DNA from 2 places in the Archangium lipolyticum genome. Region 2 is predicted to be linked to the other one. Evidence: riboswitches for the same ligand, from Rfam matches in the RefSeq annotation. Region 2 holds a riboswitch; the other holds the start of a gene.
What was found. A riboswitch is a leader RNA that binds a small molecule or an ion and turns the genes downstream of it on or off. The one in region 2 is predicted to bind cobalamin.

Region 1 (5,271 bases), on a different contig from region 2:
CGCGCGCTGTGTGCCGACCGTTCGAGGACGGTGGCGTAGCGCACCGCGAGCGCGAGCACATCGGCGAGCGCGGCCGGCACCCGCCACGCGCGCAGTGCGCCCACCAGGGCCCAGGGCGGGGTGAGCGAGGTGAGGAGTCCGAAGACGGCGGCACCCGCGGCCACTCGCGTTCCCAGGACCAGCGCGGGTGCCCAGGTTCCGGTTGCCTCCGGTTGCGACACCCAGTGCAGGGCCCAGACGGCCAGACCGCTGAAGAGGGCCAGCCCCAGGCGGCGCATCAACACCCGGACCGGCTCGCCCACCGCGAGGGAGGCGAGGAGGGCCAACGCCGCGATCCCCGAGGCGGTGTGAGGCGCGGGCCCGGCGAGCGTCACCAGCAGGGCGAGCAGGGCGCTCCCCAGCTTGATGCGCGCATCGAGCCCGCTCACCCACTCGCGCAGCGGGGAGGTACGACTCACGCCTGTCCCCCCGTCTCGACGAACAGCGAGCGGTAGAGGTAGCCGAGCAAGAAGCCCCCTACGAGTCCGGCACAGAGGAAGGCGAAGAGGAGGACATCCCCTTCGATCGGGATGAGGGGCGGCTGGGGGGAGCGTCCCGCGGCCTCGGCGAACGGGAGCACGACGTGCTCGTCGACGCCGGGCCAGCCCTCGGCGGAGGCGAGAAGTGGCGTCATGGCGTGGAGGCGGCGGGGAGGGCGTGGAAGTTCAGGAGGGCGGGCCGGCGGCGGGAGATGAAGACGACGGCGCCGGCGGTGAGGGCCCCCTCGAGGATGCCCAGGGGAAGCTGGGTGGGGAGGAAGGCGAGCAGCAGTGTCCCCAGCGTGCCGCCCAGGGGCTGGGACCCGTGCAGCGCCGAGGCCAGCTCGAAGGCCGTCATGGCGTAGGTGGCCCAGTCGGACAGCATGCCGGCGGCGAAGGCCCCCACGCCGAGTGGTGCGCGCACCGCGCGCAGACCGTGGAAGACACCGTAGCCGACGAAGCCACCCACCACGCCCATGGACCAGATGTCGGCGCCCAGGGTGGTGAGCCCGCCATGGGCGAGGAAGAGCGCCTGGAGCAGCAGCGCGACGAACGTCACCAGCACGGTCATCACCGGGCCGATGAGCACGGCCGCGAGCCCCGTGCCGCACGGGTGCGAACAGGTGCCGGTGATGGGGACGGGCACTGGCATGCAGGAGATGACGAAGACGGCGGCGGCGAGCATCGCCACGAAGGGCGAGTAGAGCGGGCTCTGGGCCACGCGCTCCCGCAGCCTCATGACACCGAGCGCGAGCAGGGGCAGGACGGAGACGGTCCAGCCCGCGGCCCATCCGAACGGAAGGAGACCTTCCGCCAGGTGCATGGCGTGCGCCGGGTAGGGCAGGAGGAGGAGGGCCGCGAGCAGCCACGTCTCCTGACGGAGGGAGACGGACGCTGTCTGTACGAGGGCTTGGAGGCGATGCCGCAGGGCGGCACCACACCCACGCCCGGAGATACCCGGCATGGAAAACCTCGCTCTCAGTCCACGGAGAGGTGGGGTTGCAAGGCCTGGGTAGGTCTCCTGGCTCGTGGATTCAGAACGCCCGAGGGCGTTCAGCGCCGCCTCCACCTTCCCCGACACGTAGGCGTCGAGTGGTTACTTCGGAGGCGGCTCCCCACTTACAGTGGCGGGACCGCGCCGGATTCACACCGGCTTCCCTGTTATGCCCGTGCTGGCGGGCACCCATGGCTGGAATTCAGTTGTCTGGCGCCAAGTACCGGAGGTGATGGGACTCTGTCAACGGAATGCGCGCATTCCTCACGGTGCGTTCGGGCCGACATCCTCCAAAGACAGCGGCGCGTGGACGATGGCGGCGGTGGAGTACTCATCCGCGCCGACATCGTTGGTGGAGCGGATCTGCCCATCCATGTCTTCCGCGATGTAGGCGTACGTGCCCACCGCCGTGTTGATGGCGGGGCTCGTGGAGGACAGCTTCTGCAGCCCGTTGCTCGTGGTCAGCGACGGATTGACGTTGCGGATCTCACCGGACGTCCGCGACCTGTTGTTCAGGGTGGAGCCGTATCCGATGTTGCCCTGGAACAGCGTGTTGCTCGTCTTGGTCTCGTTGTAGAGCGTGCCCGTCGTGTTCCGGATGAGATTGTTGGCGACCTTCGAGTCCACCGGCGCGTACGTGTATTTCTTCCCGATGACGAGCCCCGTGGTGCTGTTGACGACCGTGTTGTTCACGACCTCGGTCCGGTAGACCCGCCAGTGCTTGCTCAGATCCGTGCTGGTGTAGTTGCTGGAGTCCGGCCCTCCGTCGAAGTCGCCTCCATCGATGAGGAGCGCATCGTCGGTCAGCTTCTCCAGGTAGTTGTTGTAGACCTTGTGGTCGGTTCCATAGATGCGGATGCCTCCCACGCCGGCCTTGGTGCCATCACCCAGGATGAAGTTGCCGTAGATGCTGTTGTGATTGCCGTGACGCGCGGTGAGCTGTCCCTGTGAGTTGACGACCGTGTTGTAGCGGATCGTGTTGTGGCCGCTCTTGATCGAGATGAACTCCGGGTCCCCGTCGCAGCGCTCGAACACGTTGTACTGCACGGTGGCGTAGGCATCGAGCATCGACACGGCGGACAGGCCCAGGCGGAGCGTCTCCAGCCCGTTACTGAGGCGCGGTCCGATGTCGTGGAAATAGTTGTATTCGATCACATCGTACTGGGTCATCTGGGTGGAGTAGTTCCCATCCATGGCGATGACCGGACCGGGGTCGCTCTTTCCCCCGAAGTCGTTGTGGTCGATCCGGTTGTGATGGCTTCCGCTCCCCTTGAGCATCAGCCACTTCACCTCGGTGCCGTTCTCGATCAGGTCGAAGGTGTTCCGGGTGACCCGGACGTTGTTGGAGCCATCGAGCACGATGGCGCTCGCGCCGGTGTTGGTGAACTTCAGGCCCTCGATGACGACGTAGGAGGAGCCGGACACGCTGAGGGAGGCACTACCGGAGATGATGGCCCGGCCCCGGTTCGCGGCCTTGAGCGTGATGGGATTGGAGGCGGTCCCATTCTTGTTCTGGATGCTGAAGGCACCGGTCTTCGTATAGGTGCCGTCCGCCAGGACGATGGTCGTGCCCGCGGTCGCGTTGGTGAGGGCCGTGGTGAGCTGGGCGGCGGTGGAGACGTTCACGACATTGCCCGGCGTCTCCGCGGCGCTGCCGTAGATCTCCACTTCCAGGTAGCTGTTCCAGGCATTGGAGGTATTGCCATACCCCACGAGCCTCACGTAGCGCGCGGACCCCACATCCGTGAAGTCGAACGTCTGGATGCTGCTCGACAGGCTGCTCGTCACGTTCGAGCGCACCGTGGAGAACGTGGTGCCATCCGTGGAGGTCTGGATGTCGAAGGTGAACGTCCGGGATGCGCCGTTCAGGAAGGCGATCTTCACATAGGCCACCTTCTTGTTGGCGCCCAGGTCGAACCGGATCCACTGCCCATCACCCTCCGCCGACCAGCGGGTGTTCAGATCCCCATCGACCGTATTGGCCGGGACGTTGCCGTCATCCGCGCTCGCGGTGACGGAGGTTCCCGGGATGGAGAACTTCTCATCCGCCGCGAATCCCAGGGAAGGGGCCAGTGTCAGGAGCAGGCTCGAGCCAATCACAAGCTTCCGATGTGCCATTCGCATTCCTCTCACCCTCTTTGGAGTTCCGTGAACCGCATTGCTCACGCTCGGGCGGCTATACCTCATTGTGCATGATTTCCAGCTTTGGATTCGATATTCCGTTTTCCTGATTTTGATAGGGTTGGATTTTGCGCCTGGAGGCTGCCGAGCTCGAGCAAGGGCTGGGCGGCCCGTGTGGCACTGGCCCTCGTCCCCTCCACGTCTCCATCTTCCTTCTGGAGCTGCTCGCGAGGAGGACGCGCATGACGCACGACGAACTCTTGTCCCATGTTTCCGCGCACGCCGGGCTCCCTGGCCCGGAGGCGGCGGAGCGGACCGTTCGCGCGGTGCTCGAGGTCATCGGCGAGCGCCTGGCCTGGCCCGTCGTCCAGTCGCTGGCGGAGGACCTTCCGGGCCCGCTGGCCGCGGGCCTGCGCGGAGTGACTCCCCATCAGGTCTTCAACCTCGCGGAGCTCCATGCGCGCGTCGCGAGCCGGCTCGAGGTGCGGCTCGGACTCGCCGTGGAGTACACCGGAGTCGTCTGTCAGTTCCTCGCGGAGAGCCTGTCCCCCGGGACGTTGCACCGGCTCCGCGAGGCACTGCCCGAGCAGATGAGCGCTCTCTTCGCTCCTCGTGAGCCTGGCGAGCCCTTCGAGCACGTCCATGTCGAGCCGGGCCACCGCACGCTGGCCGAGGGCCGGCCGGGAAGCCGGCACCCGTTGTCCGAGTCCCGTGCCGAGAGAGCGCACTCGCACTCCGTGGCACGGGAGGACAACCCGCACGGGGACACGAAGCTCTCCAGTGCCATCGGGCTCACCCAGGAGCGGGAGCAGGAGACGCTCGCGGCCGCACACCCGGGCTCGGAGGAGCATCCCTCACGCGAGTGAGACCGGAGCAGGCGCGCGAAAACAACCCCCGCGAGCCCCGGGTGCCTCTCCCAAGCACCCAGGGCCCGCGGGCCCGTCGACGACCGTTACGCTCCGCTCTCGCGGAGGGGCCATCGAGCCACGAGCACCGATGCCCGCCAGAGACCGGGCCCGTGGTGCGCCTGCCAACCGACGGTCTCATTCTGTTTATCTGATGGGTCTGACATGCCCGCGCGGCCCACTCCGTCCGGGGCTCGCCGACGGGCTGTCACCGCCCCAGGTATCGTTCCGGGCCGGGCCGCGGCACGGCGGCTCCTACTCACTCCACGAGGGAAGACACATGGGCATGTTGAAGGACAAGGTGGTTCTGGTGACGGGTGCGAGCTCGGGCATTGGCTGGGCGACGGCCATCGCGCTCGCGGCGGAGGGCGCCAGGGTCGTCGCGAGCGCGCGGCGCGAGGCCAGAGGCCATGAGCTCGTCTCGTTCATCCAGGAGCGCGGCGGAGAGGCCACCTGGGTCCGCGCCGACATGCAGGTGGAGCGGGATATCGAGGCGCTCGTCCAGACGGCCCTCTCGAAGTACGGCCGCATCGACGCCGCCTTCAACAACGCCGGGAGCGGCTTCATGAAGCCGCTCACCGAGGTGACCAACGAGGACTACGAGTCCCTCATGAACATCAACCTCCGCGGCACCTTCTGGTGCATGAAGCATCAAATCAACGCGATGCTCGCGAGCGGTGGAGGGTCCATCGTCAACTGCGCCTCGGTGGGGGCGGCGCGGGCCCTGCCGGGG
Region 2 (5,271 bases):
GCCGCGAAGAAGAAGAGCCCCTCGATGCAGGCCGCGAAGCAGATGAGGTTCAGCAGGAAGCGCCGCCGGTGCTCCCGCGTCTCCAGCCGCTCCAGCTCGTGCACGGAATCCATCCACTTGAAGCAGAACGCGGCCTTCTCCCGGATGCTCGGGATGTTGTCGATCGCCGCGAAGGCCTTCGCACGCTCGGCCGGGTCCGGCACGTACGTGTCGAGCAGCGTGAGGTAGAACTGCACATGCAGCGCCTCCTCGTAGAGCTGCCGCGACAGGTACATGCGCGCCTCGGGCGAGTTCACGTGCTTGTAGAGGTTCAGCACGAGGTTGTTCGCCACGATGGAGTCGCCCGTCGCGAAGAAGGCCACCAGCCGCTGGATGAGGTGCCGGTCCGCCGCCGTCATCTTCGAGCGCAGGTCACCCACGTCCGTCGAGAAGTCCACCTCCTCCACCGTCCAGGTGTTCTTGATGGCGTTGCGGTACATCTCGAAGAAGGCCGGGTACTGCATCGGCCGGAGCGTGAGGTTCAGGCCTGGATCCAACAGGCGCGCACCCGTCTTCGGCGTTGCGTTGGAGGGGATGCTCATTGGCAGGCCTCGCAGCTCTCGGGGTTCTCCAGGGAGCAGGCGATGGCCTGTTCCTCGGTGGGCTTCGGTGCCGCCTGGGCCGTGTTCCGGGACACGTCGACGGTGGCCTTCGCGATGCGCGTCGCCGGACGCGAGCGCAGGTAGTAGGTCGTCTTCAGCCCCTTCTTCCAGGCGTACATGTACATGGAGCTCAGCTGCCCGATGTTCGGCGACTCCATGAACAGGTTGAGCGACTGGCTCTGGTCGATGAAGGCGCCCCGGTCCGCCGCCATGTCGACGAGCGAGCGCATCGGCAGCTCCCACGCGGTGCGATAGATGGCGCGCACGTCGGCGGGAATCTCCCCGAGCGACTGGATGGAGCCCTCCGCCACCTTGATGCGCGAGCGCATGTCCTCGTTCCACAGCCCCAGGGACTTCAGCTCCTCGACGAGGTAGCGGTTGACCTGGAGGAAGTCGCCCGAGAGCGTCTCCCGCTTGAAGAGGTTGGAGACCTGCGGCTCGATGCACTCGTAGCAGCCGGCGATGGACGCGATGGTCGCCGTCGGCGCGATGGCGATGAGCAGCGAGTTGCGCAGCCCCACGGACTTGATGCGGGCTCGGAGCGCCTCCCACCGCGCGGGGTCCTCGGGCGTCACGCCCCAGGCGTCGAACTGGAGCTCACCGCGCGCCGCACGTGTCTCCTGGAAGCTCGGATGGGCACCGCGCTCGGCCGCCAGCTCCGCCGAGGCGGACAGGGCGTGGAAGTAGATGTCCTCGGAGATCTTCCGCGACAGCGTGCGCGCCTCGGGGCTGTCGAAGGGCAGGCGCATCTGGAAGAACACGTCCTGCAGGCCCATCAGGCCCAGCCCCACCGGGCGCCAGCGCAGGTTCGAGCCCTTCGCCGAGTCGATGGGGTAGTAGTTCAGGTCAATCACCCGATCCAACTGGCGCACCGCGGACCGCACCGTCCTCGCGAGCTTGTCCCAGTCGAAGGCCACTCCACCGGCGTCGTTCGCCAGCGTGTGCCGCGCGAGGTTGATGGAGCCGAGGTTGCAGACGGCGGTCTCGTCCTTCGAGGTCACCTCGAGAATCTCCGTGCAGAGGTTCGAGAGGTGGACGACGCGGCCCGGCAGCGCCGTCTGGTTGCAGGCCCGGTTCGACTTGTCCTTGAACGTCATCCAGCCGTTCCCGGTCTGCGCGAGCGTCCGCATCATCCGCCCGTAGAGCTCGCGGGCCTTCACCGTCTTGTGCGCGAGTCCCTCCGCCTCGGCCTTCTCATAGGCGCGCTCGAACGCCTCGCCGTACTGGTCCGTGAGGTGCGGCACCGCCTTTGGATCGAACAGGGACCAGTTCCCATCGGCCTCGACGCGCTTCATGAAGAGGTCGGGGATCCAGTTCGCGAGGTTCAGGTTGTGCGTGCGCCGGGCCTCGTCGCCGGTGTTGTCGCGCAGCTCGAGGAACTCCTCCAGGTCCGCGTGCCAGGTCTCCAGGTACACGCAGCAGGCACCCTTGCGCTTGCCTCCCTGGTTCACCGCGGCCACCGACGCATCCAGCGTCTTCAGCCACGGCACGATGCCGTTGCTGTGCCCGTTCGTGCTCTCGATGAGCGAGCCGCGCGAGCGGATCCGGTGGTAGGCCAGCCCGATGCCCCCCGAGAACTTCGAGAGCATCGCCACGTCCATGTAGCGCTGGTAGATGCTCGCCAGCTCGTCCTCGGGCGAGTCCAGCAGGAAGCAGGACGAGAGCTGCTCGTGGCGCGTGCCGGAGTTGAAGAGGGTGGGCGAGCTCGGCACGTACTCCAGCATCGAGAAGAGCCGGTAGAGCTCGAGCACGTCGGCGATGGTGTCACCGAGCGCCACCGCGATGCGCATGAAGAAGTGCTGGGGCGTCTCGAGCACCTCCCGCGTCTGGGGGTGCTTGAGCAGGTAGCGGTCATAGACCGTGCGCAGCCCGAAGTACTCGAAGAGGCGGTTGCGCGAGGGATCGATCGCGTCGTTCAGCTTGCGGCTGTTCGCCGAGACGAGCCCGGCCACGCGGTCGTTCACCAGCCCGAGCCGGTGGCCCGCGGCGATGGACTGCGAGAAGGAGTGGATCTCCTGTCCGGAGACCTCCTTGTCGATGTACGTCGCGAGCAGCCGCGCCGCGAGCTTCGCGTACTCGGGCTCCTCCAGCGTGAGCGAGGCGGCGGTCTGGATGGAGAGCTGATCCAGCTCCTTCGTCGAGGCGCCGTCGTAGAGGCCAGCGATCGTCTTCGTCGCCATGCGGATGGCGTCCACCTGGCGCAGCCCATCGCAACACCGGCTGATCGCCCGGACGATCTTGTTCAGGTCCGCGACCTCGAGCGTTCCATTGCGCTTGCGCACCCGCATGGTGGTGGGGGGCGTGGGCGCGGGGGTCGTCTCGGGGAGGTGATGGGCGGGCAGGGGGGGCGAGCCCTGCTCGCGTCCCGGGGTGTGGCTTCCGTTCAGCATGCTGCTCCTCGCGTACTGTCAGGGCCGCGCGCGAGCTGCGCTCGCGACCACGTGAACCCGAAGACACGAGGAGAGGAGACAGGCCGGGACCACCACGGAACGAAGCCGCGGCGCTCGGACCTCCCGCCTCCCCACGAGGCTTCCAGGTCGAGCTGCCGCTGGATTTCTCCCAGAGGCAGGTGCTGGCAGGTCTTCGGGCTCGCGAGCACTCGGCTGACGCCGGTTCCTACTACCGCCCGCTTCCCGGCCTCTCGGCCAGTGCGTGTGGACGGATTCGTTCTCGCTTACCGCTGCGGGGGCAGCTCCGGATTCACACCGGATTCCCTTTCAAGCCCAGGCACTTGCCCGGGCACCAGCGACGCGCGCCAACCTAGGGGCGGGTTCGGACGCTGTCAAAAGGATCTACCTCGCCCGGCTACGGACGGCCCTTTTCCCGCTCCCAGAGTGCGAGAGAGAGGGCCTGTTGCATCGCGCTCTGTACCTCGCGCGCGCTGAAGGGTTGTCCGGTGTCCAACGCCCAGGTGAAGAGCGCTCCCGCGAACTCGCCCGCCGTGCGATAGCGCTGGTTCACGTCCGGTGCCAGCGCCTTGCGGATCACCGCCGCGAGCCTCCGGTCCAGCGTGTCCGGCAGGTTCAGCTTCGCCGCCTGGATAGCCCCCATCACCACGTCCGGATCATCGCTGCCGCGCTCGAAGGGGTGGGTGCCCACCACCAGCTCGTGCAGGACGATTCCCAACGAGAAGAGATCCGATGCCTGCGTCACCGTGTCCCCGCGCGTCTGCTCCGGCGACAGGTAGTGCAGCTTGCCCGCCGTCACCCCGTCCTCCGGCCCCAGGTCCAGCCCGCGCGCCTTGGCCACGCCGAAGTCGCCGAGCTTCACCTCGCACTGCCCGGAGAAGAAGATGTTGGAGGGGTTCACGTCCCCGTGGACGAGCTCCAGCGGCCGGCCACTGCGCGTGCGCGCCTGGTGGAAGTACGCCAGCGCCCGCAGTGCCTCGATGCACACGTGGACGCCCATCGCCAACGGGATGTCCCGCCCCTGCTGGTGGTGCACCCGGAGGAGCCCCTCCAGGTCTCCACCGACCAGGAACTCCATGGCGATGAAGTAGCGCCCGAAGGCCTCGCCAATCTCCAGCCGGCTCACCAGGTTGGGGTGCTCCAGCAGGCCCATCAGGTCCGCCTCGTCGGCGAAGGCCTCCGCGCTGACGTCCTTGCGCATCAGCTTCAGCGCCACCTTGAAGGGGCTGCCCTTCTCGTCCCGGGCCTCCGCGAGGAACACCTCCGCCATGCCCCCCGAGCCCAGCCGCGAGCGGAGCACGTAGCGCCCGAAGCGGCGCGAGGGGATTTCCACCGTCTTGGTGGAAGGGGGTGGGGGAGGGGGGATGACCGGCAAGGTATCGCCACTCTAACGCTTCCCCCGAGGGCGGGGGAGCTGTCCTCCAGGAAGCGGGATGGGGCCCGCTCGCGTCCGCTGCCGGAAGCTCCGGCTCGGGGCCTGTCGGGAAGCTTTGGAAGCGGGCGGAGCCGGCCATTACAGTCCGGCCGTGTCCAGCACCACCCATACCCGCCCCCCCGGCTCTGGCCCTCGTGAGGACGAGTCAGGAGGGGAGGTACCATCCCTGGCCCCCTGGGAGGCGCCGGACAGCCCTCCCGCGCCCTCACCCTCGCGGGAGGCGACGCGGGCGGTGCCCCGCCTCGTCGAGGAGGCCCGGGCGGCCTCGGGCGCCGAGCGCCAGGCCCTGGCGGCGCGGCTCAACCGGGAATTGGAGGCACTGGAGTTGGAGGAGGGCTCGCGCGAGGTGGCGGACCTGCTCCTCCACCTCTTGGAGAGTGGGCAGCTGGAGGGATTGGAGGCGGCGGAGGGCCGGACATGCCGGGGCGTGGCGGTCGAGACCCTGCTGGGGCTCGGCTACCCCTATGCGTTGGAGGTGCGCCCCGAGGACCTGGAGTACCTGCGCAACCAGTCCCGGCCCAACCGGAAGGGGCTCCTGCCGGAGGGGGCTCTGGGGGCCGGGGTGCTGGCGGCGGGATTCGTCGGCGAGTGGATGTTGCGGCCCTCGGAGATGGCCGAAGGGGAGCGTGCGCTGGGGCTGTCCCTCTTCTTCCTCATGGCGCTGACGGGGCTGGTGGCGGCATTGTGGGGTGATGAACGCTCGGACACCCGGCGGGCGGGCCTGCTGGGGCTGCTCGTCCTGTCGGTCGTTCAGCTATACCTGGGCACTCTCGGCGGTTACTACGGA

Region 1: it holds a riboswitch for cobalamin, as region 2 does, so the genes downstream of both, NR810_RS17485 (energy-coupling factor ABC transporter permease) here and NR810_RS42365 (ribonucleoside-diphosphate reductase subunit alpha) in region 2, are expected to answer to the same signal.

The regions. Positions count from the first base shown of each region.
Region 1 is NZ_JANKBZ010000007.1:122,286-127,556, forward strand. It holds gene NR810_RS17475 (CbiQ family ECF transporter T component) at 1-458, opposite strand, end outside; gene NR810_RS17480 (hypothetical protein) at 455-673, opposite strand; gene NR810_RS17485 (energy-coupling factor ABC transporter permease) at 670-1,482, opposite strand; cobalamin riboswitch at 1,513-1,720, opposite strand; gene NR810_RS17490 (chondroitinase-B domain-containing protein) at 1,777-3,630, opposite strand; gene NR810_RS17495 (DUF2267 domain-containing protein) at 3,876-4,499, shown strand; gene NR810_RS17500 (SDR family NAD(P)-dependent oxidoreductase) at 4,819-5,271, shown strand, end outside.
Region 2 is NZ_JANKBZ010000033.1:65,553-70,823, reverse strand. It holds gene NR810_RS42370 (ribonucleotide-diphosphate reductase subunit beta) at 1-581, opposite strand, end outside; gene NR810_RS42365 (ribonucleoside-diphosphate reductase subunit alpha) at 578-3,031, opposite strand; cobalamin riboswitch at 3,199-3,404, opposite strand; gene NR810_RS42360 (serine/threonine-protein kinase) at 3,447-4,424, opposite strand; gene NR810_RS42355 (hypothetical protein) at 4,717-5,271, shown strand, end outside.